2 regions of the Carnobacterium iners genome follow, and region 1 is predicted to be linked to the other one. Evidence: riboswitches for the same ligand, from Rfam matches in the RefSeq annotation. Region 1 holds a riboswitch; the other holds the start of a gene.
The links. A riboswitch is a leader RNA that binds a small molecule or an ion and turns the genes downstream of it on or off. The one in region 1 is predicted to bind FMN.

Region 1 (15,815 bases):
CCACTTTATCTGGTGGAGAACAACAAATGGTGGCTATGGGAAGAGCTTTGATGTCTCGTCCTAAATTGTTGCTATTAGATGAGCCTTCAATGGGACTTGCCCCTATTTTCATTAAAGAAATATTTGCTATTATCAAGATGATCAATGCTCAGGGCACAACAGTTTTACTTATCGAACAGAATGCTAAAGTTGCCCTAGAAATAGCGCAACAAGGCTACGTATTAGAGACAGGAAGAGTCGTGAAAAGTGGAACGGGTAAAGAATTGTTGGCTAGTGATGATGTACAAAAAGCCTATTTAGGGGGATAAGTGCAATGAATGTAAAAAATTATATGACATCAAAAGTTGTGACAGTTTCTGAGGATACAAAAGTTTTAGAAGCTCTTGATATTATGAAAGAACATAAATTCCATCGTTTACCAGTTGTTCGAAAAGATAAAATGATTGGGTTAATCACCGAAGAGATTATTCAAGAAAATTCTCCATCAACGGCTACTAGTTTAAGCATTCATGAAATGAACTACTTATTGACAAAGACGACTGTTGGAGATATTATGCACAAAAAAATTATCACTATTGGAGCGGATGCTTTGTTAGAAGAAGCAGCTGATTTGATGCTGAAAAATGAAGTCGGTGTATTGCCAGTAGTTGAAGATCGTGATAACGTTATAGGGATTATCACAGACAAAGATTTATTCAGAGCCTTTATCGACGTTATGGGATACAACAACAAAGGCAGTCGAGTTGTCATCGATATCAAAAAAGACCATTCTGGTATTCTAAAAGATATTACGAATATTCTTGCTGACGAGCATGTTAGTATCAATCAAATTGCGGTTTATCGACAAAATGATATCACTCAAGTCGTCATTCAAATGGATAGTCCTAATACAGATAAAATCAAAGAAATATTAACTGATAAAGGCTATACAGTGAGTTCAGCAACCGTTAAAGAGGGCAATTAAATTGATTACTTTAAAGATTAAAAGAAATATAGCATTGAAAAAGCTATTTTTCTTTTGATTTTTTATTTTTTACTGAGACAAAAAAAGAGAGTTAGGTCTTAAATAGGAGACAAACAGAATGGATGTGGTGTAAAATGAAGGAAGTTAAGAAAACAAATCAAGAACAATGGAGGTTGGAACAACTATGAATAAGCTTAAAAAGTTAAGTATTGCGCTCGTTGCGTCCGTCAGTCTTATAGGAATAACCGTTTCTGTCCTGCCCTCACTCGCGCTAGCTTCGTCGGGTGATATTGACACAACAATAATAGATGAAAAATGGGGGAAACCAACTTTTGTATATGGAGGTGGTTTATCTGATAACCAAATTAGTGAAACAGAAAAATTACTAGGAATCAACAACCCTGAAAATGTAGCAAGCGTCGCTGTAACAGGCGAGGATTTAATCCAATACCTAAAAGAGGGATCAGGGGATACGGCTAACATGATTTCATCTGTTTTAGTCCAAAAAGAAAATTCAGGTAAAGGTGTAGAAGTAACTATTGAAACACCGGAAAATATTACCCAAATTACCCAAGACCAATACGCCAATGCAGCCATCACAGCAGGGGTTAACGATGTTAAAATTGTTGTAGCAAGTGTTAAGAAAGTTACCGGGGAAAGCGCCTTGACAGGTATTTACAAAGCTTTTGATGTAAATGGAGAAGACTTAGATCAAGACCGGATGGCTGTTGCTCAAAAAGAATTAGAAACGACAAATGGTATTGCGCAAGAGAATATAGATAAGACTGACTTCGATCCTGCAAAATTCGACCAAGCGATTATCGAAATCAAACAAGAATTAGCAGATTTAAAAGAAAAACAAGGTGAGTTAGCAACCAAAGAAGACATTGAGCGAATCATAAATGATGCATTAAAAAACAATCAATTAGAAAATGCAGTAACACAAGAACAAATCAATCAATTAATGAGCTTATTTGAGAAATACCAACAAACAAGTGCCATTGACTCAGCACAAGTGAAAGAGCAATTACTAAAACTATCCGATTCAGTCCAATCAAAATTTGGCGAAGCACTTCAAGGTGCTAAAGATAGTGGACTGCTTGATAGAGTGGGGAATTTCTTTAGTCAAATCTTTGATGCAATCGTTGGATTGTTTAATTAATACTAAATCATCAACTGAATAAAGAGATAGAAATAAATAATTATAAAAATACCCGTATTGAATGAATCCATTCAATACGGGTATTTTAACGTTTAAAAGATAGCGTAGCCTCAATTTCACTACTGGTTATTAAGCTTCTTTTTTACGCATAACGGCTTGTAAGTAACGGTAAACGCTAGCTTCGGAGATAGTTAATGTAGCAGCGACTTCGACAACTGCCCCTTTAATTTGAAAAACACCTTTTTCCTCCAAAATTTCAATAATTTCGATTTTTTGATTTTGAGACAACTTAACATCAGGACTTAATAATTTAGAGTCAATGACTGTTAAAACGATGTCTCGAACAGAATTTGAAAAATTTTCAATATAAGGATTCGTATGTTCAGCTGTTAAATCATTTAAAGGTAAGATGATTTGCGCAAGACCTAAAATATCTTTAGCAATATATTTGTATTGATCGATATCGAAATTAATACACAATAAGCCCGTTAGTTTTCCATCTGAGTCTTTGATAAAAAGTGTCGAAGAACGAAATTCTTTTCCGTTAGACATCGTGCCTTTATATCCAGTTATGAACTCCTTTTCTAAATAAACCTTATCTTCAATTAAATTTAGTGCAAAATCAGTTAACGGATTTGTTAAACTGCGGCCACTTAATTCCCCGTTAGCAATAGCTCCAATATAAGACTCTTTTTCAGAAGTAAGGACATGTAAAATAACTTCATATGTTGGACCTAAAAGTTCCCCGAAGTAATAGACAATTTTTTTATACTGTTCAATAATTTCTTTTTCCAATTAGCAACGAACCCCTTCTATAATAGAACAAAATAAAACTACCAATTATGGCGTAAAATGATAGCTTAATTAGATTTTAAGGCAAGAAAGAGAAAAATACAACTGAATTTTAATAATAGTCTATAATAATAATAATTTATCATCAAAAGTGTTGACAGTAAGAAATTAGTGTTATAAAGTGTAATTATGATAATAATTTATTATTTAAGATATAAAGAATTATAAATTTAAAAAAGTCAAGGAGCCTTTTTCAGGTATAAATTATTTTTGCGTCTATTTGTAATCGCTTACTGTTTGTGAAGATTTATTGAAAGTAAAATTTACCTAAACAAAACATTGGAGGAAAAACATGGATATTTTATTTGGGACATTATTATTACTGCTGGTTTTAGCGTTTTTTACTTTATTCAACTACAAAGCACCTCAAGGATCGAAAGCTATGGGCGCATTAGCTAGTGCTGCTTGTGCTAGTTTCTTGGTTGAAGCTTTTCATTTAGCTTTTTTCGGGAATGTGCTAAACATTGAATTCCTAAAAGAAGTTGGGGGAGCAAACGGAAGTCTTGGAGGCGTTGCCGCAGCAATCTTAGTGCCTTTGGCATTGGGAGTTTCACCTGTCTATGCTGTTCTTGTTGGTCTTTCTTTATCCGGACTTGGAATTTTACCTGGCTTTATTGCTGGATACTTAATTTCATTTGTTATTCTATATATGGAGAAAAAAATACCCGGTGGTTTAGATTTGATTGTCATTATTGTCGTTGCAGCACCGCTTGCTCGTTTAATTGGATCGTTAACGTCACCAGTAGTCGATGCAACATTGATGCAAATTGGTGAAATACTAACTGCTACAGCTGACACGAGTCCAGTTATGATGGGAATAATTTTGGGAGGCATTATAACAGTTGTGGCTACAGCGCCACTAAGTTCCATGGCTTTAACCGCAATGTTAGGGTTAACAGGCGTTCCAATGGCTATTGGTGCATTGGCTGTTTTTGGTTCATCCTTTCTAAATTACGTTTTATTTAGTAAAATGAAATTTGGAAGTAAAAAAGATACTATCTCAGTAGCAATAGAACCGCTGACGCAAGCCGATATCATCTCAGCAAATCCGATACCGATTTATGTTACAAATTTTATCGGTGGAGCAGCAAGTGGAATCATTATATCTCTAATGGGATTAATCAATAACACGCCAGGTACAGCAACACCAATAGCTGGCTTTGCCGTCATGTTTGCTTATAATCCGGCTGGCAAAGTATTAATTGCAGCATTTGCATGTATGATTGTTAGTACCCTTGCAGGTTTTCTAGGATCTTATGTTTTTAGAAACTTTAAAATAAAAACCGCTGAACAAATTAGGTCTGGAAATATAAATACAAAAGAATCTGTTTTAGAATCAACTAGTGAAATTGAAGAAACGGTTATTGTATAATAAATGTATCCAAAATACAACGAGCTACTAAAAATTCAGATAATAGAAGAGGAGTTTTTTATAATGAGAACAAACTTAGCAATGGACGAAAAGAAATCTGCTATAGAAGAAACAACTTTATTCCAAGATATCAAAGCAACAAAAGAAGTATTCTGGGTTAATCCAAATAAAAAGAAATTCGAAAAAGCCGCAGAAAAGTCTTCCATCACAAAGGCAGATATTACAGACGCAGATGCTCGCTTAACTCGATTTGCATCGTATTTAAAAATAGCTTTTCCAGATACAGCTCCAACTAATGGCATCATAGAATCACCTATTACAGAAATACCGCATATAAAAGCTTACCTTGAAGAAGAGTACAAAGGAACGATTGAAGGAAAAGTATGGTTGAAGCGAGACGATTTACTACCCATTGCTGGAACGGTAAAAGCACGTGGAGCTATTTATGAAGTCTTAAAGCATGCGGAAGATTTAGCTTTAGAACATGGCATGTTGAAATCAATTGATGAAGACTATGCTATTTTTGCAAGTGAAGCATTCAAAACGTTCTTTTCTGGTTTTAAAATAACTGTTGGCACAACTGGGAATTTAGGAATCAGTGTTGGAACAGTCGGAGCAAAATTAGGTTTTGAAGTCATTGTTCATATGTCAGTAGAAGCAAAGTTATGGAAAAAGAACTTTTTAAGAAGTCGCGGAGTGGTAGTCATTGAACACGAATCTGATTTTACAAAAGCTGTAACAGAAGGACGGCAACAGTCTGATTTAGATCCAACAAGTTACTTCGTTGATGATGAGCATTCCCGTGAGTTATTCTTAGGCTATACAGTCGCTGGAAGTCGATTAAAAAAACAATTAAGCGACAACAACATTTTAGTAGATGCAGATCATCCCTTATTTGTTTACTTGCCTTGTGGCATTGGTGGCTCTCCGGGTGGTGTTACCTTTGGCTTGAAACATATTTATGGTGATAACGTTCATTGTTTCTTTGCTGAACCAACACACGTTCCTTCTATGCTTCTAGGCCTAATTACTGGTAAATACAATGAGATATCAGTTAAAGATATTGGCCTAGACGGGCTAACAGTTGCTGATGGATTAGCTGTTCCACGGACATCTGGTTTTGTTGCGAGAGTATTAGAAGATTTCTTTAGTGGATCGTACACGTTAGATGACGACGAAACATATAAATTATTAACAGCTTTGATTGACCAAGAAGAAATTTATTTAGAGCCAGCTGCAATTGCAGGTTTACCAGGATCTATTCGTATGTTGCAATCAGAAGCAGGACAAGCGTACTTGAAAACCAACAACCTAGTTGATAAAATGTCAAATGCAACGCACATCTCATGGGCGACTGGTGGAAGTATGGTTCCTAAAGAAGACATGGAAGTTTTCTACAATAAAGGCAAAAAGTAAGTTAATTTAAAAGTGAAAGCACGAATACAGGACTTAGTAAATCGTAAATGACACACTACTGAGTAAAGATGAAATTCAAGAGGGTTTCTCTTGTACGAGAAAAAATCATAGGAGGAACACACATGTTAGAAATCATTCACACAAAAAACGCACCGGAACCAATTGGTCCATATTCACAAGTCATCAAAGCAGGAGATTTTATTTTTCCAGCTGGTCAAATCGGAGTAGATGCAGTATCCGGTAAACTAGTTGGAGAAAGTATCACAGAACAAACCGAACAAGCTTTTAAAAATCTTTCTGCTGTTCTAGAAGCGGCTGGTTCTTCTTTGCAACATGTTGTTAAAACAACCTGTTATTTATCAACAATGGAAAATTTTCAAGCGTTCAACGAAGCTTATGGCAAACAGTTTAATGGGCATAAACCTGCTCGCACTTGTTTTGCTGTCCAAGAGCTTCCCCTCAAGGGCTTATGTGAAATCGAAGTTGTCGCAGTTTTAAAAAAATAAAGCAGCTTATAAATTAATAGGTTAGTAATAAAATAAACAACGTTTTCTATATAAAATAAATAATGTTCTTAAAAAATAGATTGACATTCTCATTGGTTCCATATAGTCTAACAGTATAAAAACAAAATAGTCTTCAGGGCAGGGTGTAAGTCCCTACCGGTGGTAAAGCCCACGAGCCGCAAAGCAGATTCGGTTAAATTCCGAAGCCGACAGTTAAAGTCTGGATGAAAGAAGACAAAGTGATTGCAGAAAAAACGATGATTATAGAAATCTTATTTGAGATGGATAAAAATCCTACGTTTAAAAAGCAATGATACACTAGTCTTATTTGACCATGAACAAAGCCCTGGATTTACTATCTGGGGCTTTTTTGTATTCTATTTCCAAAAAATTGAATAGTCTTCAGGGCAGGGTGTAAGTCCCTACCGGTGGTAAAGCCCACGAGCTGCAAAGCAGATTCGGTTAAATTCCGAAGCCGACAGTTAAAGTCTGGATGAAAGAAGACAGCGTTTAAAGAGATCAAAGGTAGCCGAATACCCAGTATGCGGTGCTATTTGTTGCACTCTCTTATTCAAAATGCGCTAAAACCCTGAAGAGACAATCTTTTGGGTTTTTATTTTTTGGTTTTATGTAGATGGGAGTGAAAAAATTGGATGAATTTTATATGAAGATGGCGCTAGACTTAGCAAAAAAAGGAAAAGGGTTTACAGCACCCAATCCTTTAGTGGGCGCTGTAATTGTTAAGAATGGAAAAGTGATTGGACAAGGGTACCACGAAGAGTTCGGCCAAGCGCATGCAGAAGTAAATGCTATTGCATCAGCAAGTGAATGTGTATCTGGTGCAACATTATACGTCACTTTGGAGCCATGCTCACATGTGGGGAAAACACCTCCCTGCTCTGACTTAGTGGTAGATAAAAAGATAAGACGAGTGGTTATTGGGATGGGTGATCCTAATCCATTGGTTGCAGGAAAAGGCATTGAAAGACTTCGCAATAAGGGGATTCTCGTTAGCATTGGAGTGCTAGAAAAAGAGATAGCCCAACTAAATGAGGCTTTCATTAAGTACATTGTCACGAAAGAACCCTTTGTTGTGATGAAGAGTGCGATGTCCCTAGATGGGAAAATAGCTACAGTAACAGGTGAGTCTCAATGGATTTCTGACGCAGCAGCGAGGAAACGAGTCCACAACTTGCGACACGAATTATCTGGCATCATGGTAGGTATCGATACGATTATCAAAGATGATCCGCAATTAACAGCTAGAATTCCAAATGGTAAAAACCCGATTAGAATTGTTGTGGATAGCCAACTAAGAATCCCGTTAGCCTCTGTCGTATTGTCCCAGCAAGATAAAGCTAAGACAATTGTCGCAACAACTAATAGAGCAAGTAGTGAAAAAATAGCAACATTAACCAAAATGGGTATTGAGGTTATCGTGACTTCCCAAAGGGATAACAGAGTTGATCTACGCGAATTGATGAAAAAATTAGGCGCTAAGGGGATTGACAGCATTTTATTGGAAGGTGGAGCGACATTAAACTTTTCAGCTCTAAAAGAAGGAATTGTTGATAAAGTTCACGTCTATCTTTCGCCAAAAATCATTGGTGGAAAAGATGCGAAGACAATTGTTGAAGGCGAAGGAATCAGTTCATTAGAAAATGCTTTTCAATTGAAGCGATTAAATCCCGTGATGGTTGGAGAAGATATATTGATAGAAGGTTATCTGGATAAATAAAAAGAAATTAAATGGGAGGAAAACAAATGTTTACTGGAATTATTGAAGAAATTGGGACAATCAAATCGATTAAAAAAGGTGAGAAAAGTTCAGTACTTACTATCAAAGGCCGAAAAGTCGTACAAGGAACCCGTATTGGAGATAGTATTTCGACTAATGGTGTATGCTTAACCGTCACAAAAATAGAAAACGATTCTTTTGAGGCAGATGTGATGTCTGAGTCTTTGAAAAGAACAAACATTGGCGAATTGACTCCAGGAGGCTACGTTAATTTAGAACGAGCTCTAAGCCTTGAGACAAGACTAGGTGGGCATATGGTTAGTGGCCATATCGATGGAACGGGAAAGATAAAAGCTTTCAGGCAAGATGATAATGCGGTATGGATTACAGTTGAAACAAGTCCGGATTTATTAAGGTACATTATCGAAAAAGGCTCGATAGCTATTGATGGAGTTAGTTTAACCGTCGTAATAGTAGACGACCAGTCGTTTCAAGTTTCGATTATACCTCATACTGGTGAAGAAACGGTGCTGTTAGCCAAGCAACCAGGTGATAAAGTTAATCTTGAATGCGATATGATTGGAAAATACGTCGAAAAGTTATTGGGACTTGGCTCAAAAGAACCGACTAAAGAAAGCAATGTAACGCATGGATTTTTAAAAGAAAATGGGTTCTATTAGACCAGAATGGAGGAGCGTATGTTTAATACCATTGATGAATTATTAATTGATTTAAAGGCAGGGAAAAATATTTTATTAGTAGACGATGAAGACAGAGAAAATGAAGGAGATATTATTTGTGCGGCTGAATTTGCTACTACAGAAAATGTTAATTTTATGGCTCGTTACGCTAAAGGGTTAATTTGTATGCCAATGAGCAAAGACTATACTAAGAAGTTAGCATTGCCACAAATGATTCAAGACAATACAGATAACCACCAAACAGCGTTTACTATTTCGGTAGACCATCTGGACACAACCACTGGAATCTCAGCAGCTGAACGATCGCTAACGGCAATGAAACTAGTTTCAGATGAAGCGAAATCAACTGATTTTAGAAGACCAGGCCACATGTTCCCGCTAGAAGCGGTTGATGGGGGAGTGTTAGCTAGAAAAGGACACACAGAAGCAACGGTTGATTTGATGCAACTAGCAGGTTTAAAACCAGTTGGATTGTGTTGTGAAATTCTTAAAGAAGATGGCACAATGGCCAGAAGAAAGGATCTAATGGAATTAGCAAAAGAGCACGGATTAAAAATAGGAACCATTGCTGATTTAATTGAGTACCGCAAAAATAAAGAACAAGTTATCTTCAGACAATCTAAAGCGCATCTGCCAACAAAATATGGTGAGTTTGAAATTTATGCCTATGAGCATGCTGTTACGGGTGAACACCATGTTGCTTTAGTAATGGGGGATGTTAGTGATGGCGAGCCGGTTTTGTGTCGCATCCATTCTGAATGTTTGACGGGTGATGTATTTAGTTCTAAAAAATGTGACTGTGGCCAACAGTTAGATGCGGCAATGGAGCAAATTGCAACAGCGGGTCGTGGCATTTTAGTATACATGCGCCAAGAAGGTCGGGGCATCGGCTTAGTAAATAAAATTAGAGCGTATGCCCTTCAAGATCAAGGTCACAACACCATCGAAGCTAATTTAGCGCTTGGTTTTCCAGCTGATTTGAGAGAGTATTACGAGTCTAAACAAATCTTTGATGATTTGTCCGTTTCGCACTTGCGTTTAATGACTAATAATCCATTAAAAGTAGAAAGTATGGAGAAATACGGACTAACGATTGTTGAAAGAGTACCTCTTCAAGTGGAAGCTCAACTAGAAAACAAGGCTTATTTAAAAACCAAGCAAGAAGAAATGAATCATTATCTAAACTATTAACTATAAGAGAAACTAACGATTTAAAAAAATGGAGGAATTATAATGAACGTATTCGAAGGACAGTTAATTGCGAAAGATTTAAAAGTGGGCATCGTAATCGCACGTTTTAATGAATTTATAGGATCAAAATTATTGAGCGGGGCAATAGATAGTTTGAAAAGACACGGCATGTCAGAAGAGGATATTGCAATTGCTTGGGTACCAGGAGCTTATGAAATTCCGCTAGTTGCACAAAAAATGGCAAATTCGGGCAATTATGATGCTATAATCACGTTAGGAGCAGTAATCAAAGGAGCTACATCACATTATGATCTTGTGTGCGCAGAAGTGACAAAAGGGGTCGCGACAGCTTCAATGAATACCGGTTTACCAATAATATTTGGCGTCTTAACAACAGATAATATTGAGCAAGCTATTGAGCGTGCGGGTACTAAATCTGGTAATATTGGCTACGAAGCAGCTGTTTCAGCTATTGAGATGGCGAACTTACTGAAAGAGATGTAAGGCTTAATGATGGATAAAGCAAGATTGAAAGCTACACGAACACTTATTTTTGATTACGATGGGACGCTACATGACAGTAGACAAAACTACATTGTTGCTTTTAAGCGGGCCTATCGTTATCTGATAGCACACCAAAAAGCTAAACCAAGAGAGTGGCAAGATGATGAAATAACGAAGTGGCTAGGTTATAGCAGCAAAGAGATGTGGGAAAACTTTATGCCGGATTTAGCTGAAGATTACCAAATGGCTGCTTCAAAAATAATAGGCGAAACCCTACTAGAAAAGGTTCTTTCAAAAGAAGCAAAGCTGTATCCAGAAGCTTTAGAAACATTAGATAATTTAAAAAACAAGGGATACAAACTAATCTTTTTGAGCAACTGTAGTAAAGCCTACATGCAAGCACACCAAGAGACTTTTCAATTAGAGCGTTACTTTGATGAGATGTATTGTACCGAACAATTTGATTTTATAGCTAAACACGAGATATTTTCGCTGATTAAGAGTGAGGACCAAGACGAATACCTCGTGATTGGTGATCGAATCCATGATTTAGAAATTGGGCATTACCATCAGTTGATTACAATAGGCTGCAATTATGGCTTTGGAACTCAAGCAGAAATGCAACAATCAGATATAAGGATAAACAGTATTCAGGAATTACAAGAACTGCTATAGAAAAAGATTCCGGCTACTAGGGTAAGTAAGCCAGAACCGTTTTATTCAAAATCAAAAGACAAATCCCATTTTTCTATAAGGGTATCCATTATTTCCATCACATCATGGGTTAACGTTAATGAACTCGTATCTTTTTTAGTACGGACGTTTTCATTAAAATGAGAAATTTCGTAATTTAAAGCTTGAGAAGTATCACCAGCTTGAATGCGTTCGACTGACCCATCAGAATAAGTTAAGGTAGCTTCATCGGCTCTGGGGAAATCGGTAACTGTGAAGTAACCATTTTCAAAAGCAACAATCCCTTGTTTAGGCATTTTAGCTCTAAAAGTAATAGCGATGGTAGCAAGCTCGTTTTCAGTATTTTTTAAGATAATCCCAGCTTGTTCATCTACTCCAGTCTCAAAAAAGTTGACGGTTGTTAAAACTTCGCTAGGCTGACTGGATAAAAAGAAACGAGCGAACGATAAAGCATAGGTTCCAATATCTAATAAAGCGCCACCAGCAATGGCTTTATTAAAGAAACGATTTGTTGGATCAGCTTCTTTTAGACTGCCAAAAGAGACTTGAATCATTTTTAATTTACCAAGTGATCCATCGACTGATCTTTTTTTGAGTTCTTGATAAAGCGGCATGTGAAAAATAGTCATAGCCTCAGCTAAAACCAATTCTTTTTCTTTAGCAAGATCCATAACAGCATCTAGTTGTTTGGTATTCATAACAATGGCTTTTTCACAAAGTACGTGCTTGTTATTTTCTAAACTCTTCATAATAAGATTGGCATGATGACTGTGAGGAGTCGCAATATAGATAACATCAATAGCAGGATCATTTAACAGTTCAGCATAGCTGCCATAAGCTTTTTCAATCCCAAACGTTGTTGCAAATTGTTCAGCTTTTTCGATTGAGCGAGACCCAACTGCATAAATTTTTGCATTATCAGCTATAAAAGTTGTAGCGAAACTAGTAGCAATAGATCCTAATCCTAAAATACCCCAATTTAATTCTTTCATTTTATTCCTCCTTCATACTTAGATAGGACCCTGTTTATCTTCTTTCATTGTAGCAAGCTAAAGAAGTGAACGCAATGAGAACCGTTACACTTTTGTTTTAAAGCTGTTACGTGTAAAATAAGGGTAGCACTTATTCTATTAATGAAGGATATGACAATGAGAGGGGAATGCATCATGCAAGAAGCACTTATTCAGATTGTTTTATATACCATAAAGGAAAATTACCATACTGAGAAAGATTTTTACTCTAGTCAATTATCCATTAGCCAAGAAAATTGGCAACGATGGAAAGAGGGTGAGATTAGCCTAAAACCAAAAGATGAACAGTCAATCATAAATTTATTTACAGATTATGAATGGATGCTCGTTCAAAAAGTTATTAGAAATGCGACTTTCTTCCCGGAAGTAGAAATGCATCCCGTCGAAGAATACTTGGGAATAAAATTTCACGTAGCTAAAAAATGGGTCAATAGTGGAGCAGCTGAGTTAGCTTTTCAACAAGACAATGAAAAAGAAACAATTAATCAACACCGTAAGAAAAATAGCACTATCCTTAAAATTGAGATGAATTATGATTTCTGGAGTTACAAAGATTGCATTGAGTTGAGTTTACCAGGTATTATCCAACAGCAAATTGAAACTGAAAAACAAGATTTATTGGAATGGTTTAAAGAAAATATTGAAGATCACTATACTGTTTGAGAATGAGTTCAGTAATTTTCTGGAGGTTGGGACAAAAGTCCCGCCTTTTTTTTATCCGATTCTTTTAAAAAAGTTGTTAAATAGAGATAAAAGAAGTCCAAATTTTTTGTGACGATTTTATTAATAAATGTTATCATGGAATGGAACAAAAAAATCCTGGTTTTTAGTAAAAAGAAAACAGGTTTTTTATTTTGCTACTAGTAAAAAGAATGGGGTATTGCTGAAATGAACTACAAAAAAATAGCAGGCAGTCTTTTGATTCTAACAACGATTACAGGTTGCGGATTAATAGAAGAAACTTTTTTGAATGAACCAAGCGAATCTAATAAATCTCAAAAAGAGATAGACAATCAATCAATAGCTGTAGACTCTTCCGTCGAAGTCTTAACACCGGAAGAGGAGCAACAAATAAAAGAAAAAGAAGAACACCAAAAGATGCTAGATGAGTTACCAGATGTATCTGTTTCTGACTGGAATTTACTGTTAGTCAATAACTCCCAGTTAATTGACCCCAATCTCGACTTGCCTCTAACCGTTTTGCCAAATGGATACCTGATTGATGAACGGATAAAACAAGAATATGAAAATTGGTTAAAGAAAGCTTCTGAAGCGGGTTTTGAGATTGTTTTAGTTTCTAGTTACCGCTCAATTGATTTACAACAAAAAAATTATGACAGTAGCATCCAACGTTACATTGACCAAAATTATACTCAAGAAGAAGCCATTCAAGAAACAGAAAATTATATTGCTATTCCAAGAGGCAGTGAACACCACACAGGCTTAGCTGTTGATATAGTAGATTCAGATTGGTTAGAAACCGGAAAAGGGTTGATACCTGAATACGATGCGCAAGCTTCTCAACATTGGTTAGTGGATAATATGACCGATTATGGTTTCATCTTACGCTTCCCACAAGGAAAAGAAGCAGAGACAGGGATTAACTATGAGTCATGGCATTTCCGTTATGTTGGTATTGAAAATGCTAAATATATCGAGAAATATGACTTGTCTTTAGAAGAATATATCCAATTACTAAAAGAAGCCGGAAAATAAAAAGTAAGCAACTAAACTAAAAGGAAAGATGTGATAAGTTGTCTAAAAAGAAACCACTAAAAAAATATGTCTCTTCAAAAAATAAAAAGAAAAATCTTTTTATTTATTGGATGTCTCCTAGTTTTGTAATGGTTAGTTTATTTACAATCTGCCTCATTTTTTTTAGCGCAATCGCTTTATTAGGTTCAAAAAGTCTAAACGAAAGTTCAGATTCGTCCTCAAATATAAATAACGCAAGTCAGGAACAATTTATTAGCCAAACGGCTGAGTATGCTAAACAGATAAAAGAAAAATATGGTATTCTCCCAAGTATTAGTATTGCTCAAGCGATTTTAGAATCTGATTGGGGTAGAAGCGAACTTTCAGTAAAATATAATAATTTTTATGGGATTAAAGGGAGTAACCCCGATCAGACAACGGTCATGAATACAAAAGAATTTGTTAATGGAGAATGGATTGAAATAAAAGCACCGTTTAAAGTATACGATAGTTGGCAAGAATCGATGGACGAGCATGCTAGACTACTCGTTTTTGGAACCACTTGGAATACAAATCAATACGCAACAGTCCTAGCAGCAACAAACTATAAGGATGCAGCAGTTGCCTTGCAAAATAGCGGTTATGCTACCGATCCAGATTACTCCGTAAAGCTAATGGACTTAATTGAACAATACAACTTAAACCAGTATGATTAAGTAACTACAGTTTTTAACTATTGTTCCAATATTCCGATATCTAGACAAGTTAAGAATAAAAATGACTCGACTTGTCTGTTATAATCTGTAATCAGCCCAGTAAGCTGAAAACTAGTCTTCACTTGTCTAGTCTTATCCAAAAACAGCCGAGTAGAGAACAATTAGTTAAGCACTCGTCTAAACTCGTGAATAAAACTAAGGTCCATGGACAATAATGGTTGGTTTTATCACTCGTGATAAAACCATTCCGATAATATTCCGATATCTAGACAAGTTAAGAATAAAAATGACTCGACTTGTCTGTTATAATCTGTAATCAGCCCAGTAAGTTGAAAACTAGTCTTCACTTGTCTGTTATAATCTGTAATCAGCCCAGTGAGTTGAAAACTAGTCTTCACTTGTCTGTTATAATCTGTAATCAGCCCAGTAAGCTGAAAACTAGTCTTCACTTGTCTAGTCTTATCCAAAAACAGCCGAGTAGAGAACAATTAGTTAAACGCTCGTCTAAACTCGTGAATAAAACTAAGGTCCATGGACAATAATGGTTGGTTTTATCACTCGTGATAAAACCATTCCGATATCTAGACAAGTTAAGAATAAAAATGACTCGACTTGTCTGTTATAATCTGTAATCAGCCCAGTGAGTTGAAAACTAGTCTTCACTTGTCTAGTCTTATCCAAAAACAGCCGAGTAGAGAACAATTAGTTAAGCACTCGTCTAAACTCGTGAATAAAAGATAGAGCTTTAAAAAAATAAGTAAGCTAGCGTAAAAGGTATAAAGATACTAGGAGGTTAGTAAATGGAAAAACAGGTTAAAAAAAAGGCTCCAAAAATTACAACAGATTTGAGAAGAGATTACATTAAAGTGCCAGAAATTATAAGAAAAGCGAGTGGAATTGTTATCAATGGTAAACGAATTCGCTCATTTATATTTACAACGGATATTGCGATTATTATGAATAATAATGCAGATGCGATAATAGCTGTTTATCCATTTACACCTCATCCAGCGGTTGTCAACGGCATCACAACGGTAGCGAACATGCCTGTTGTTGCAGGAGTTGGTGGAGGATTGACTCACGGTCCTAGATCATCCAATATTGCTTTGTTCGCTGAAGCACACGGCTGTATCAGTGTTGTTTTGAACTCACCCACACCTTTAAGCACAATAAGAGAGGTAAATGGCATAGTTGACATTCCAATTATCTTGACAGTCGTTTCAGAATTTACAGATATTCAAGAAAAAATAGATGCAGGAGTCGATATCTTGAAT
Region 2 (15,815 bases), 330 kb from region 1:
TTTCAGGTAATTTGTTTAGGCGCTGTTTTGTAACAGCTGAAACAAATACGATTGGTGCATAGCTCAAGTACGCAAACTCGCTACGAATGTCTCTTTCAAAATCTTTGACAGTATTGTTGTCTTTATCAAGAGTATCCCATTTGTTTACAACAATGATAACTCCCTTACCAGCTTCATGTGCATAGCCAGCAACTTTTTTGTCTTGCTCTCTTATGCCTTCTTCAGCATTTAATACAACTAAAACAACATCCGAACGTTCAATCGCTCTAAGTGCTCTCATGACGCTGTATTTTTCAGTTGATTCGTATACTTTACCGCGTTTTCTCATACCGGCTGTATCAATCATGACAAATTCTGTTCCTTCGTTATCTGTGAATTGTGTATCAATAGCATCACGAGTTGTTCCTGCTACACTTGATACGATAACACGTTCTTCACCCAACATAGCGTTAATAATAGAAGATTTACCAACGTTTGGTCGGCCGATAAGACTGAATTTTATAACTGAGTCATCGTATTCTTCCTCTTCTTCTTCAGGGAAATGACCGATTGCTGCATCAAGTAAGTCTCCTATACCTAATCCGTGGCTTCCTGAAATAGGGTATGGTTCACCTAATCCAAGCGTATAAAAATCAAAAATCTCGGCACGCATATCTGGATTATCTACTTTGTTTACTGCTAATAGTACAGGTTTTTTTGTACGGTACAAAATTTTTGCGACATTTTCATCAGCATCTGTTACACTATCTCGACTATTTGTAATAAAGATAATCACGTCTGCTTCTTCCATTGCAATTTCTGCTTGGTATTTTATTTGATCAAGGAATGGTTCGTCTCCTAAATCAATTCCACCTGTATCAATCAAATTAAATTCTTTGCCTAGCCATTCAGCTTGAGAGTAAATACGATCTCTAGTTACTCCTGAAATATCTTCTACAATTGAAATACGTTCGCCTACGATTCGGTTAAAAATTGTTGATTTTCCTACGTTTGGACGACCAACGATGGCGATAACTGGTTTTGCCATTGCTTTAGCCTCCTTCTAATTAATTTCTTATTTCTTTAGTTAGTTTATAGAACAGAGCTTGAATTTGCAAGCTTTTGCTTAATGAAACCGCTTTAATTAACAAACTTCATCCTTTTATTCTTATTTTCAGGAAAATAAAGACATGTAGCTAAAGAATCTGCCACATGTCTTATTGTTTGTTTAGATTAAATTAGTTTTGGTCAGTATCTTCTTTGCCAGAAGTAATATCAGAAAGTTGATTTCCAAGGATATCCCCAATAGTAAATCCTGAGTCCATTTCTGGCATCTCATACTTTTCTTCTCGTGGTTTTGGTTGTTGTTGTGGTTTATCTTCTAATGCCTTAATGCTTAATGATAAACGTTGATTTTCAGTGTTTAAATCAAGCACTTTGACTTTAATTTCTTGGCCTTCACTTAAAACTTCGTGAGGTGTAGCAATGTGATTGTGAGAAATTTGAGAGATATGAACAAGTCCCTCTACACCTGGGTAGACTTCAACAAATGCCCCAAAACTTGTTAATCTCTTAACTTTACCATCTAAAACAGTATCTACTGCTGCACGATCTTCAATATTATCCCAAGGTCCAGGCAACGTATCTTTAATAGATAGGGAGATACGGCCAGCTTCTTCGTCAACGGAAAGGATTTTAACATCTACTTCTTGTCCTATCGATAAGACATCTGCTGGATTTTTAATGTGATCATAGGAAATTTGGGAAATATGAACCAATCCGTCAACTCCACCTAAATCAATAAAAGCACCAAAGTTTGTTAAACGAGCGACTTTCCCTTTGACGGTATCATTTTCTTTCAATTCTTGCATAACTTTCTTTTTATTCAAGTCACTTTCAGCTTGCAAAACAGCTTTATGTGAAAGAATTAAACGATTTTCGCTAGGTTCTATTTCCATTATTTTAAATGCAAGTATTTTTCCTTTATATGCTGAAAAATCATCTACAAATTGAATGTCTACCATTGATGCCGGTACAAATCCTCTAACGCCTGCATCAACAACTAATCCACCCTTAACAACTTCTTTCACAGGTGCTTCGATAATTGTGCCTTCTTCAAAATCTTTTTGAATTTTTTCCCATACTTGTTTAGCATCAATACGACGTTTAGAAAGTAAAAAGCTGCCGTTTTCTTTTTCTTTAATTTCTTTGATTACAACTAAGTCAACGATATCGCCAACATTTACAATCTCTGTAACATCTTCAAAAGGTGCGGCAGATAACTCATTGTTAGGAATTACACCTTCTACACCTCCACCAAGAATCCCAACAATTACTTGTTTGTTATCTTGAATTTTCAAAATTTCCCCTTTAACAGTATCACCAATGTGAATTTCTTGCACACTATCTAAAGCTTCCAACATTGATTCTTGTTCTAATCCTTCGTTTTTGTCTTTTTGATCTGTCATGTTTTTGTCCTCCTAATTTACCCAAATAACTCTTTCTTATTCCATTTTACCTAATATCATAAAAAAATGCCAGAATAAGGCCTACAAAAATAGACCTGACTCTTATCTTTACAAGTTGTTTTTTAACCAAATATTTTTATTATCCTGCTGTTCACTCATTTTGAGATAGAAAGAGACGATTTAATTTAAAAAAATTTAACTAATTCTTGAACTAACAACTTCTTTAATTTTTCCGATAACTTGTTGGATATCTAAACTAGTTGTATCCAATAAGACGGCATCTTCTGCTTTAGTTAAAGGAGAAGATTCTCTATGTGAGTCTTTGTAGTCTCGATCTGAGATTTCTTTTTTTAATTGTTCCAAAGGAGTATCAATCCCATTTAATTTATTTTCTTTGTAACGTCTTTCAGCTCTTTCTTCAACACTGGCGATTAGAAAAATTTTCACTTCTGCATGGGGTAAGACCGTTGTACCTATATCTCGCCCATCCATAACGACCCCACCTTTATCTGCTATTTTTTGTTGTCTTTTTACTAATTCTTTCCTGACTTGACTGTGTGCAGCTACGGCAGAAACAGAATTTGTTACGTCAGGTTGACGAATGGCCTCCGTTACTTCTTTATTATTTAAATAAACTTTTTGGTTTTTTTCAGTAGGTTCAAAAGAAATAGCATTTTTTTCTAATAAAATAATCAAAGCTTCTTCATCTTCTAAATTTATTCCTTTTTGTAAAGCTTCATAAGTCAATGCACGATACATTGCACCAGTATCACAATAGATGTAACCTAGTTCATTTGCTAAGAGTTTAGCTACCGTACTTTTACCAGCAGAAGCTGGTCCGTCAATCGCAATCATCATTTTGTTCGTCATTCTTAAAACTACCTTCTTTCTATTTTCAAAATAAAAACCGTCCAAAGACGGCCTTTAGTTAATTAAGTTATTCCCCTATTTTACTTTTAACACCGTTCCAACACTCACGCTATCGCTAGTTAAACCATTTAAGGCTCTTAATTGAGCAGTTGTCATCCCGTGATTTAATCCAATCCGATAGAGGTTATCTCCCGCAACGACTGTATAGGTCTTACTAGTTTCTTCTACAACAGGCTCTTTTACTTCAGGTTCTGGAGTCACAGGGGCTACAGGTTCCGTAACTATTGGCTTTTCTTCTACTGGTGCAGGCTGTTCTGGTGCTTTTTCAATAACTTCTTCTGTTGATACAGATAATGTCGGTTTTTCAGAAGCAGAATCTTTCTTTTTGGAACTTAGTTTTTCACTGCTGCTACTTTTTGTGATAGTTACTCTATCTTCATTAGCTTTGAATCCTTCTTCATCGCTTCGTTCATTTAGAATGAACGTATAAGTAGCTATTGGTAAAATAAACAATAAGGCCAAAAAAATAATAAGAGACGTAGCTACTGGAGAAATACCTCTTTCAGCTTTTTTCCTGGCTCCTCTTAAAGAAGTATCTTTTTCATCGTCTACATTATTTTCAAATTTCCGTGTCCAGACCTCATTGTCTTTGTTATTTTTAGAATCTTTTTTAGACATAAAGTACTCCTCCTAAATATATTAGATTTTATTGTACCATAACTTAAAGAATCTTGTCTTCCTTATTCCGATAGTAAAAACAACTCTTCTATCTTTTCTTTCCAACTTTTTGAGATAGAAAAATGAGTTAGTTTTTCTTTTTCTTTTATTTTATCATAAAACTCTTGGTCTAAGCCACAACTAGAGCAACAATAGGATGGGTTCTTAATTAATTTCTCATTGAAATAATAAAGAAGAAAACTTCTTTTGCAGTCAGTGGTTTGACTATAGTGCACCATATACTCTAATTGCCGATCTTTTTGACGTTCTCTACCAAGTATTTGAGATTTAGCTTGATTAATCGGTGTTCCTGATGAGAGATAATTTTCTAACAACTGTTGTTGGGTCTCACTGCAACTTCCCTCAGGTATTTTTTTATGGCGATACGCATATTCTAACATCGCATTATTCGGTAAGCTTTGTTCTTGCAGCCTTTTTTGCAAGAATTGGTCACCTGCTTCGAAAAGCAACACAGCGATGCTTTGCTGTCCGTCTCTGCCACATCTTCCTACTTCTTGTAAATAAGACTCTACACTAGCGGGCATATGATAATGGATGACAAAGCGGATATTTTCTTTGTTGATTCCCATTCCGAAGGCACTTGTTGCACAGATAAGTTCGATTTCATTCTGTATAAATTGCTGTTGTATCTTAATTTTATCTTCATTAATGATATCTGAATGGTAGCTTTCAACAGTGTAGCTTGTTTCTTTTTTTAACCATGAAGCTATTTGATCTGCTTTTTTCTTACTTGAAAAATAAATAATACCAGGTTTAGATAAATTTTTAATTTGATTTAATAATTGTTCATCCTTATCGTGGGAACAATTTATTGTTGTTAAGGCGATATTAGGACGATCAACAGAGTATAGAATTTGAGTCGTCTTATCTTGCTCTAAAAATAAAGAGGTTAAAATTTCTTCGCGAACGACTTCAGTTGCTGTAGCTGTCAAAGCCATCGTTAATGGATTATTTAATTCTTTACGGACCATCCCTAATCCTAAGTATTCTAGCCTAAAATCCATTCCCCATTGAGAGATACAATGAGCTTCGTCAATAGCCATTACACTAATCGTTAACGATTTGAGTTTAGCTAAAACATACTTTTGTTGCAACATTTCTGGCGATAAAAAAATGAACTTATAGTCAGTTAAATGAGACATAACCCATTTTCTTTCTTCACTACTCATTAAACTATTCAATGCAGTGACTCTTTTTTCTCCCATCCGTTTCATTTGATCAACTTGATCTTGCATTAATGAAAGCAGAGGAGAAACAATCAAGACAATCCCTTCTAAGCAGTATCCTGTTATTTGATAGCAAATTGATTTACCGGTACCTGTCGGTAACATAACTAGTGTATCTTTTCCATCCAAAGCTGCTAAAATAGCTTCTTCTTGTCCTTCACGAAAATAAGTATAACCAAACTGGTGAAGCAAAATATCTTTAATCTTTTCCTCATTCGTCACTATTTCGATTCCTTTCTATTTGAGCTAGGCGAAACCATAAAAAAAGAACTTCCGGCTTTTTTTCAAGCATTTCTTGGTATGTAAGAGCAGGTGTTTCTTTTAACAGTTGCTCAATTTCTTTAAATCTATCTAATGGTAAAATTGCTGATAAATCAAATAAAGGATCCATAATACTTATTTCAATAACATGTTCATTGATTGTACTTAGTTTTAGTTGCCGATACTTTGCAGTATCTTCAACTGAATAACCTCCTAATAAATACTGCTTCGTCAAAATAGCACTAGTAGTTGTCCCAACATGAGTTTGCAACATCTCTTTATAGATTGAAAAAAATAATGGCGTTTTTTTAGGATACTGCTCTATTATTTTCCCGATGCAAGCTAGCGAATCAAGCACAATCAAATGAACTTCAATCGCCTCTTTTTTATATGCTTCAGCTAACTGATTTTGAGTCTTGCCCGTATTATTATGACCAGATAAATTAGCAGTTAGTATTTCAGCGTTAATTAAAGGCAGTTCATTCAAAATCAAAATCCATTCATTACCAAATATTACTGCTAGTTCTTGTTTATCCTTATTGCTTTTTTTGAGCCAAAGTTTGAGCCAATATTGTTTTTCCCATTCTTTTTCTATTGGAGTATACAGTTTATTTTTATGCCTAACTTCAGATAAAACTTGTGTAATCAATTGAAGTGTACGCCAAAAATGGTTGAGTGCAAGCCCATTTTGAAGGTAATTTAACTGTTTAGGATAATAGTGGCTATTAAAAAACCCAACAGATTCTTTTTCTCCGCTATCTGATAAATAATACTCCATTTTTTCTCCTGATTGTGAAAGGTGATTCAAATGAGCTAGTTTTTCTATACTCTTATTAAATTGACTGCGATTTAATTTTGGAAATAAGGCAAAAACATAAGTTAGGTGATACCTTTCAGCGCTATAAAGGATTGATGCCGTTTTTTTACCAGTAAAAATATGGTAAATAGTAGAAGCTTTTTTTGAATACGTTTTTGAAAACAAAGATAAATAAAAATAATCAAGATAAGATAGCCTATTCAAAACAGCACAACTCCTTTTTAATTTTCTTTATAATACACGTTTAATATACCAAAAAATCACTATAAATTCCTTAAAAATTTATTTAAAGTAAATAAAAAAATGATTTCGTAAGAGATACGAAATCATTTCCTTGTTATTTTTTTTCTAATGTTAGGTAGCTCGTTTCTGTAAGTTGACTCACTTGGTTTTTAATTATCCAAGGTTTCATTTTTTTGTATAAGGCAATAAAGACTGTACTAACGACGATACCTTTGATTAAATTAAAAGGTACAACCCCATAAAAGACATACTTTTGTATTGGTCCAACACTAAAGTTCAACACTAAAAAGTATAGTGGGATTAAGACATAAGCATTTAATAAAGATAATACGGTGGTCAATGATACCGTTCCTAGTACGTTAGCTAAAACAACATTTTTAGCTTTTTCAGCTTTCGTGTTCATAATGTAGTAAATGGGTAATGTATACGCCAAGGAAGCTATCAAGCTAGCTGTGTCTCCTATTGGGTAACCCGCATCTCCGCCCGTTTGCACATAATGAAGAATGGTTCGAATAACCGCTACGGCTATTCCTGCTACTGGTCCATATAAAAACATACCTAACAGAACGGGAATATCACTAAAATCGATTTTCAAAAAAGTGACGCCTGGTATGATTGGAAAAGCGAAAAACATTAGTACGAATGCAACTGCAGCAAGCATAGATACACCGACTAATTTTTTTGTATTACGGGTTTGCATAAAAAATCCTCCTGAAAGGACTCATCAGCTTGAGCATTCTTGGGCCTACCAAAAAAAACACTATAAAAAATACGCTCGTCTAATTTCTCTTCAGAAAAATTAAACAGAGCATGTGAACAGTATTATATTCAAATAAGCCCCATCTTCTTTATCCAGACTTTACTGTCGGTACTGGAATTAAACCAGTTCAACTAGAAATGCTATCTAGTTCGTGGACTATACCACCGGTCGGGAATTACACCCTGCCCCTGAAGACGAATCGTCTATTTTATTAGTACAACATTTGTACTATTTTAGTATAAGCTATATTATCTTTATTTGCAAGCTCCACTTACTATTAGATAGTGTTATCTGAATATGGAAAGTGAATTCTAAAGGTTGTTATTTTATTTATCATACTTGAAACTTCAATATAACCACCATGTTCTTCGATAATGGTCTTAACAATAGACAACCCAATACCTGTTCCAACCTTATTAGAGTTGTTGTTCACTCGAGATTTGTCTGCTTTATAAAAGCGGTCAAATACGTAAGGCATATCTTCTTCTAAAATACCGGGGCCATTATCAACAATCTCCATCTGGACTTCGTCGATTATTTTATCTAGTTGGACTCGAATCATTACTTCTGCACCATCTCGTTCAGTTGTCGATGAGTGATGAATAGCATTATGAACGAGGTTAACAAAAACTTGATTCATTTTATCGCCATCCATTGGATAAGTGCGAATCTCTGGATCAATTTCTAGTAATAATTTTACATGGTTTTCATTAGCAAATCGCTTAAATAATGATAATATATTTTTAAAGAAATCTTCTAAAAAGATGTCTTCAATAATTAAATCGATATAACCAGCTTCCATACGAGATAAGTCAAGCATTTCATTAACAAGACGATTCATTCGTTTCGCTTCATCACTAATGATCATCGCCATTTCATGCTTTTCTTCATCTGTTTCAGCAATATTATCAATAATCGCTTCACTATACCCTTGAATCATGACTAAAGGCGTACGCAATTCATGAGAAATATTGCTAATAAAGTCTACCCTCATTTTATCTAAGTGTCGTTCTTTTGTTAATTCCTTTAATGAAACTAAGACTCCACGAACATTTTTCATATCTTCGTCAAATAAAGGAACCAAAGATAGTTGGAAATAAAAATCATTAATCATAAGGTCATCATAAACTTTTTCTGATTTTTCAATAACTTTATCTATTTTATCTGCTAAAAATTCAGGTAATTGGTAATCTTTTACATTTTCAAAGGCATCCCAATTACGCAGAAATTCTTCCCCTAATGGATTGGACATTAAAAGTGTTTTTTCTTGATTATAATACAATATTCCGGTTGAAATAGAAGCAACTATTTTCTCTAGAAGTTCTTTTTCTTGTCTAGTCGCTGCTCCTGTTGTCTCAAACGATTTTTTCATTTTATTCATTGCTAAAGCTAATTGTGATAGTTCATCTTTGTATTTTACCGACGCTTTTTGATTGAAATCATTTTTTGCATAGTCAAAAGCAATATCTCTCAACTTATTTAGCGGTTCACCTAAATTTTTTTGTAAAAAATACAAGAATAAAACAGCTAAAAGTCCATAAACAGCAAAAATACTTAAAATCCAACTATTCATTTTTTGTTCGGCCTCATTTAAAAAAGATAAATCTACAACCGAATAAAGAACAGCTTTTTTTCCCTCAATGACCAGATTCTTAACTCTAAAAATAAACAAGCCACTTGTATTTTCAAAACGAATTTTATCGCTAACAACTTGTGTATCTTCTTTATTAATAAAAGCTTCTTTTATACTTGCATCAGTCAACAAACTATCTTTGTAGCTCAAGAAAAAACTCTGTGACTCTTTAGAAAAATTTAAAACGGGTTCTCCCTCAATGTGAAGAGACATAAATAGATGAGAATCGTGCGCTTTAAAATTATCCATACTTGCAGTGGTAACATTTTGGTCATCTGCCAGCCGTTTTTCGATTGTTTGAATCATTTTTTCATAATCAGAAATATAGTTCATTTGTATATTATTTTGATACACATGACTATACAGCTCTGTTGTGGCAATAAAACAAAATCCTAAAAGTAGTACCGTAATTAACCAAATCCGAATGGTTAAGTTATTTACTTTATTCATCGTCTAACCTACTTTTTTCCTTCAGAATAAGAATTAAATTTATAGCCTAATCCCCAGACTGTTACAATCATTTTTGCAGCTGCTTCTGATTCTTTGGTTAATTTTTCTCGCAATCTTTTGATATGTGTATCTACTGTTCTTAGATCTCCAAAAAATTCATACTTCCAGACTTCTCTCAACAATTGTTCTCTTCCAAAAATTTGATTTGGAGATTGAATGAGATATAACAAAAGATCGTATTCTTTTGGAGTGAGATTAACTAGACTACCGTCGGCTAGTACACGATGAGATTGATTATCAATTTCAATATTAGATGTGACAATTAAATCTGGATTTAATTGTTCTTGTTCTTTTTCAACGTGAGTTCTTTTTAATACTGCAGATACCCGTAAAACAACTTCTCTAGGACTAAACGGCTTTACGATATAGTCATCTGCGCCGGCTTCAAATCCTTGAATCCGATTCATTTCTTCCCCTTTTGCTGTTAACATCATAATTGGGGTATTTTTAACCTCTCGCAATTTTTCAGCCACTTCAAGGCCATCCATCTTAGGCAACATAAGATCCAAAAGAATTAAATCATACTCATTTTCTATTGCTAAATTTAATGCTTTTTCTCCGTCATCTGCTTCAGTGATGATATAATTTTCTTTTTCAAGATACATTTTTAATAAGCGTCGAATCCGTTCTTCGTCATCAACAACTAATAAGTTAAGTCTCTCGTTTTCCAACGATACTGCACCTCCTATTTTTTAAAAAATTGTTCTTTATTCATTATATTATACACGATTTCTAGTCCGCATACAGAGATATGAATTATGTATGCAGAAGTAAACTTCAGACAACAACAAGAGTGTCATCTGAAGCTTATCGTTTAATTTAGTTCTTTTTTACTTTCATTTGCTAAATTACGAAGTTGGTTGACTTCAAAAGACTTAAGTTCGCGCCATTCGCCTGGACGTAGACCATTTAAGTTTAATGTTCCGTAAGTTTCTCTTTTAAGTTTTTGTACAGGATATCCAATAGCTCTGAACATTTTTTTAACTTGCTGGTTCTTACCTTCATGGATAGTTAATTCAACCATAGACATTTTTTTATCATTATCTGCTGAAAGAATTTTTGCTTTCGCTGGAGATGTTTTTTTACCTTCAATTGTAATACCATTTTCAAGCTTATTTAGTGAGCGTCTGTCTATCATTCCTTCGACTTTAGCCACATACGTTTTATCGATGTGAAACTTAGGATGCATCAACATTTGTGAAAGCTCACCATCATTAGTCAAAATAAGAGCACCCGTTGTATCGTAGTCTAAACGACCGACTGGATAAATTCGCTGCTCAACGTGAGTAAACAAATCGGTTACCACTCGTCTATCTTTGTCATCTGAAACAGCTGAGATCATTCCTCTTGGTTTATTTAATAAAAAATAAATAGGCTCTTCACGATCAATCGGTACACCATCAACTTCTACCTTATCTGAGTTTCCTACTTGAACACCTAATTCTGTAACAAGTTTCCCATTCACTCTTACATGGCCTTTAACAATTAGTTCTTCAGACTTTCTTCTAGAAGCTATTCCTGCATGTGCCATTACTTTTTGTAATCTTTCCATCGTCTTTAACTACTCCTTAACATTTCAATTTTTTGTTTTGTGTATTATGAAAATTGTTCGTTGAATCGTTCAAAAAATAAATCTGATTCTTTCTCTGAAAAATTTTGTTCCATTTCTGCTATCTCTGGTAATTTTGGCAATTCAGTTAACTTTTTTAAGCCAAAATAATCTAAAAAATAATGAGAGGTCCCATACAATATAGCACGTCCAGGACCTTCTACACGACCTTTTTCTTCAATTAACCCTCTAATGACTAGTTTTTGAAGTGAACCACTCGTTTGAACACCACGTATTTCGTCAATTTCCATTCGTGTTAAAGGTTGCTTATAAGCGATAATAGCTAACGTTTCAAGGGCCGCTTGTGACAAATTAGTCGATAGCGGCGAAATAGCATAGCTTCTTATGATATCAGCATAATTTTTTTTAGTCACTAGTTGGTACTGTTCACCAGCTTCTAACAAAGTTAGACCACGTTTCTCAGACAGTTCACATTCTTTTTGTAACTCCATTAATAAGCGATAGGCATGCTGCGTCGAACAACCCAAAAGGGCAGCCATCTCATTTAAAGTTAACCCCTCATCTCCTGCTACAAAAAGCAAAGTTTCAATGGCTGCTGTTTCATTCATCCGTTAATCCCTCTCATCCTTACTTTTTGTTGAGTACACAAAAATTTCTCCATATTTTTTAGATTGTTTAAAAACAATTGATTTTTCTTTAATTAATTCAAGCATGGCCATGAAGGTTGCAACCATCTCTTTTTTTGTCGGCTCAACAAAGAGATTAGAAAATAATAGCCCATCTTTTTGAGTCGTCAAAGAAAGTTGACTTAAAATAAAGGCCATCTTCTCAGTAATCGTTGTTTCTTCTGCCATAACTCGGGTTTGAAGGGGCCGTTTATTTAAACGTTTTGTTAATAATTTATTGAAAGCAACAACTAAATCATCTGTCGTCAGTTCCATTGGTTCTAAGGGTATATTTTGTTGGAGAAACTCGAGATTTTGTGGTTCTCTCGTGTAATATTGATTCCGCTCTTCTTCTTTATCTTTTAATACAACCGCGGCTTTTTTATATTTTTGGTATTCTAGCAATTGCTCAACTAAAGCATCACGTGGATCTTGTCCTTCTTCAAAATAATCTAATGCGTCATCGTCCAGAATTATTTCTTGGTTAGGCAAGAGCAGTTTGCTTTTAATGGCCATTAGAGTTGCTGCCATGACTAAATAATCTCCAGCAACATCTAATTTCAACACGTTCATCGTTTTGATATAGGCAAAGTATTGTGCGGTTACTTCAGCAATTGGAATATCGTAAATATCTAATTCCATTCGCTGGATTAAGTGAAGCAACAAATCTAACGGACCTTCAAAAGCGTCAATTTTCACATTAATTTTAGACATTGCTTATTCTTCTTCCTGGTTAGTATCAGCAGCTAATAAGTGAGACCTCTTATTTTTTTCTTGCTCCCACTTAATAATTAACTGAGCTGTTTCTATTGTTCCGATAATTTTTTGATTGGAGAAATGACTATCTAGTGCTTCTAATATTTTATAACTGATCCCTTCATTACGAAAAGAGGGATTGATAGAAATGTGACGCAATAAAACGAATTCATCATCAACCTCAACACCTATTACAGCTATCATATCTTGTGTTTCTTCTCCACGCCATAAAAAAATTTTCCGGTTTTCTTCTTGTTGATACCAATCTAATTCAAATTTAAGTCGATCAACATCTTTAAAATCAGGTATAAATGATAATAGACCCATTGTAATCTTCTCATAATTATTTTTATAATCGAGTAACATATTCTGTTTACCCCCCATAAAGATTTTATTCATGTAACAACCTCTTGCTTAGTTGTTTGATAACAATGAGTGCTCTAATCTCATTAAGTCATTGTAAGTTTCCCTTTGAATAGCTAAAAAATCACTGCCATTCTCAACAAATATCACTGGTGGCCGAGGAATGCGATTATAATTACTGGCCATTGCATATCCGTAAGCTCCTGTGCTAAATACGGCTAGAATATCTTTTTTCTGTGGTTTAGGTAACGGCAAGTCCCAAATCAGCATATCGCCAGATTCACAACACTTACCGGCTATTGAATACAAGTCACTTGCTTGATCATTTGCGCGGTTGGCAAGAACACCAGTATATTTCGCATGATACAATGCAGGTCTTATATTATCTGACATTCCACCATCAATCGCTAAATAATGGCGAACATCAGGAATTGATTTTTGGGAACCTGTTTCATAAAGAGTCATCCCTGCATCACCGACTAGACTACGGCCAGGCTCAATCCAGATTTCAGGCATATTTAGGCCTAATGCATCCGTTACATTTTCAACTTCAGTAATAATCGAATCAATGTATTCAGCAATCGATAAAGGTTCATCTTCAACGGTATATTGAATACCAAAGCCTCCACCAACGTTTAAAACGCTTAAATCAAAACCAAATTCTTCCTTCCATTTTTTTGAATAAGTTAACATTTTATTAATGGCTAGATTGAATCCTTCTAGTTCGAAAATCTGTGAGCCGATGTGGCTGTGTAAACCTATCACATCAATATAAGGCATTTGACTCGCTAAAATAGCTGCTTGTTTAGCCTGACCGTTTTCAAGATCGAAACCAAATTTAGAATCATTTTGCCCAGTAGAAATGTAATCATGTGTATGTGCTTCTACGCCAGGTGTAACTCGAATCAAAATTTTCATTCTTTGTTTGCGTTCGGAAGTAAATTGATTCAAACGATCTAATTCGTAGAAGTTATCTACTACAAAACAACCCACTTGGTAATCCAATCCAGCAAACATTTCATCATCCGATTTATTATTGCCATGAAAATGAATTTTTTCACTAGGGTACTCTGCTTTAATGGCCGTGTAAAGTTCTCCACCTGAAACAACATCTAATGATAAACCTTCTTTTGCCATCAGTTGATAAATGGCTAAACAAGAAAAGGCTTTACTTGCATAGGCAACCTGAGCTTTTACTTTTCTTTTAGAAAAAACAGCTTTAAAGGCTCTAGCTTTTTGTTTAACCGCTTCTATATCATATACATATGATGGTGTACCGTATTTATTGACTAACTCGATTGTGTCTATGCCGCCAACTTCAAGATGGTTCTTTTCGTTTATTTTCATTGTACCTGTTAGTAAGCGCTCGTCCATTAAAGGTCCTCATTTCAACTTTATCCGATTTTTTTCTTTCCCTACCATAACATAAAAAAAGCATTTTCTCAACGTAACAAAAGTGCTAACGACTCGATACACTGGTCTTTATAGAAAATTTTTTAAATGATCTTTCCTGACTTTATTAGTTAGTCATTTATAAAAAGATATCCTCTTATCTTCTGGTGAAAAAAGAAAAGTGCTTTTTAAAACTCACTAACTTTTTTCTTGCAGTCAACTGAGTCTTAGAATAATTTTGCAGATTTATATGTTTAGATTATCAATAAAAGTTATAAAACGATGTATTTTATTCCTATCCAACGGACCGATTCGCTGATTTAACGTGTCGCTGTTTAACAACTCTTTCAGACCTAATTGAAGGCTCCCTACTGATTTTAACAGGTATTTGAATAGGGTTTTTGTTACCATTATTTGAGAGATGCCCACTAGGCTCATTTTTTCAATGATTACTCTCTTTTATTTTTTACTTTATTTTCCAAAAAATAAAAATCGCTTGTTTACTTGAACGTTACTTCAAGTAAACAAGCGATTTTATCAAGTAATAAAAGCACAATCTTTTATTACTCAAGAATGGATTATTATTAAATCGCTTCTAAAATATTTTTAATAAATAGTTTAAAGGTCTTTTTGACACGTTGCGTTGTTTCTACAACTTCTTCATGGTTAAGAGATTCTTGCATGCCAGCTGCAAGATTTGTGATACAAGAAATGCCAATTGTTTTTAGTGATGCATGTTTAGCCACAATGATTTCAGGAACAGTAGACATTCCAACAGCATCTGCTCCTAATAAACGAGCCATTCTAATTTCAGCAGGTGTTTCATAAGTTGGACCAGAGAATCCCATATAAACCCCTTCTTTTAAATCTAATTTCATATCTGATGCAACCTGTTTAACAATTTTTTGATAATCTTTATCGTAAGGCTCACTCATGTCGGTAAAACGTACGCCTAATGCTTCATCATTTGGCCCCATCAATGGATTTGCTCCAGTATAGTTAATCTGATCCGTAATCATCATTAATTCTCCTTGTGTGAAGGTTGTGTTTACTCCACCCGCAGCATTTGTGACAATTAAAGAATGCACGCCTAATTCTTTCATCACTCTAACAGGGAAAGTCACTTCTTCTAAGCTGTAACCTTCATAATAGTGAAAACGCCCTTGCATAGCTAAAACTAGTTTTCCACCTAATTCACCATAAACCAATTGACCAGCATGACCTACGACAGTCGATACAGGAAAATGAGGAATATCGTTATAAGCAATAACGACTGGGTTTTCAATTTCGTCTGCTAATTCGCCTAGCCCTGAACCTAAGATTAAACCAACATCAAGTTGCTTAACCCCTTTTTTATTAATATATTCCGCTGCACTTTTAATTTTTTCTTGTAATGTTGAAGTCATGGATGTTCTCCTTTTTATAGTACTTTTATTTTTTATTACACTAAATGAGTTAAAAAGCTTTCACCAAAACCGGTATCTTTTACATTAAAATTATCCGCAATTGTTGCGCCTATGTCCGCAAAGTGGCCTTGCGGGATACTGCCAAATTTTTCCATAGA

Region 2: another riboswitch for FMN. It lies ahead of B9Y54_RS08760 (ECF transporter S component); the one in region 1 lies ahead of ribD (bifunctional diaminohydroxyphosphoribosylaminopyrimidine deaminase/5-amino-6-(5-phosphoribosylamino)uracil reductase RibD).

Annotation. Positions count from the first base shown of each region.
Region 1 is NZ_FXBJ01000002.1:1,489,398-1,505,212, forward strand. Features, by position in the region: gene B9Y54_RS07225 (ABC transporter ATP-binding protein) at 1-308, shown strand, start outside; gene B9Y54_RS07230 (CBS and ACT domain-containing protein) at 314-964, shown strand; gene B9Y54_RS07235 (DUF1002 domain-containing protein) at 1,149-2,126, shown strand; gene B9Y54_RS07240 (helix-turn-helix transcriptional regulator) at 2,256-2,921, opposite strand; gene B9Y54_RS07245 (PTS sugar transporter subunit IIC) at 3,271-4,350, shown strand; gene B9Y54_RS07250 (D-serine ammonia-lyase) at 4,432-5,766, shown strand; gene B9Y54_RS07255 (RidA family protein) at 5,889-6,272, shown strand; FMN riboswitch at 6,398-6,512, shown strand; FMN riboswitch at 6,667-6,781, shown strand; gene ribD (bifunctional diaminohydroxyphosphoribosylaminopyrimidine deaminase/5-amino-6-(5-phosphoribosylamino)uracil reductase RibD) at 6,907-8,010, shown strand; gene B9Y54_RS07265 (riboflavin synthase) at 8,037-8,690, shown strand; gene B9Y54_RS07270 (bifunctional 3,4-dihydroxy-2-butanone-4-phosphate synthase/GTP cyclohydrolase II) at 8,709-9,902, shown strand; gene ribH (6,7-dimethyl-8-ribityllumazine synthase) at 9,945-10,406, shown strand; gene B9Y54_RS07280 (HAD family hydrolase) at 10,416-11,081, shown strand; gene B9Y54_RS07285 (Gfo/Idh/MocA family protein) at 11,123-12,091, opposite strand; gene B9Y54_RS07290 (hypothetical protein) at 12,248-12,793, shown strand; gene B9Y54_RS07295 (M15 family metallopeptidase) at 13,019-13,846, shown strand; gene B9Y54_RS07300 (glycoside hydrolase family 73 protein) at 13,885-14,541, shown strand; gene B9Y54_RS07305 (beta/alpha barrel domain-containing protein) at 15,342-15,815, shown strand, end outside.
Region 2 is NZ_FXBJ01000002.1:1,814,745-1,830,559, reverse strand. Features, by position in the region: gene der (ribosome biogenesis GTPase Der) at 1-1,027, opposite strand, end outside; gene rpsA (30S ribosomal protein S1) at 1,218-2,447, opposite strand; gene cmk ((d)CMP kinase) at 2,643-3,317, opposite strand; gene B9Y54_RS08775 (LysM peptidoglycan-binding domain-containing protein) at 3,393-3,995, opposite strand; gene B9Y54_RS08770 (RecQ family ATP-dependent DNA helicase) at 4,058-5,503, opposite strand; gene B9Y54_RS08765 (YpbB family protein) at 5,493-6,563, opposite strand; gene B9Y54_RS08760 (ECF transporter S component) at 6,697-7,302, opposite strand; FMN riboswitch at 7,440-7,562, opposite strand; gene B9Y54_RS08755 (HAMP domain-containing sensor histidine kinase) at 7,640-9,445, opposite strand; gene B9Y54_RS08750 (response regulator transcription factor) at 9,454-10,176, opposite strand; gene B9Y54_RS08745 (pseudouridine synthase) at 10,320-11,057, opposite strand; gene scpB (SMC-Scp complex subunit ScpB) at 11,102-11,683, opposite strand; gene B9Y54_RS08735 (segregation/condensation protein A) at 11,687-12,454, opposite strand; gene B9Y54_RS08730 (N-acetyltransferase) at 12,458-12,895, opposite strand; gene lysA (diaminopimelate decarboxylase) at 12,911-14,233, opposite strand; gene B9Y54_RS08720 (purine-nucleoside phosphorylase) at 14,836-15,657, opposite strand; gene deoB (phosphopentomutase) at 15,693-15,815, opposite strand, start outside.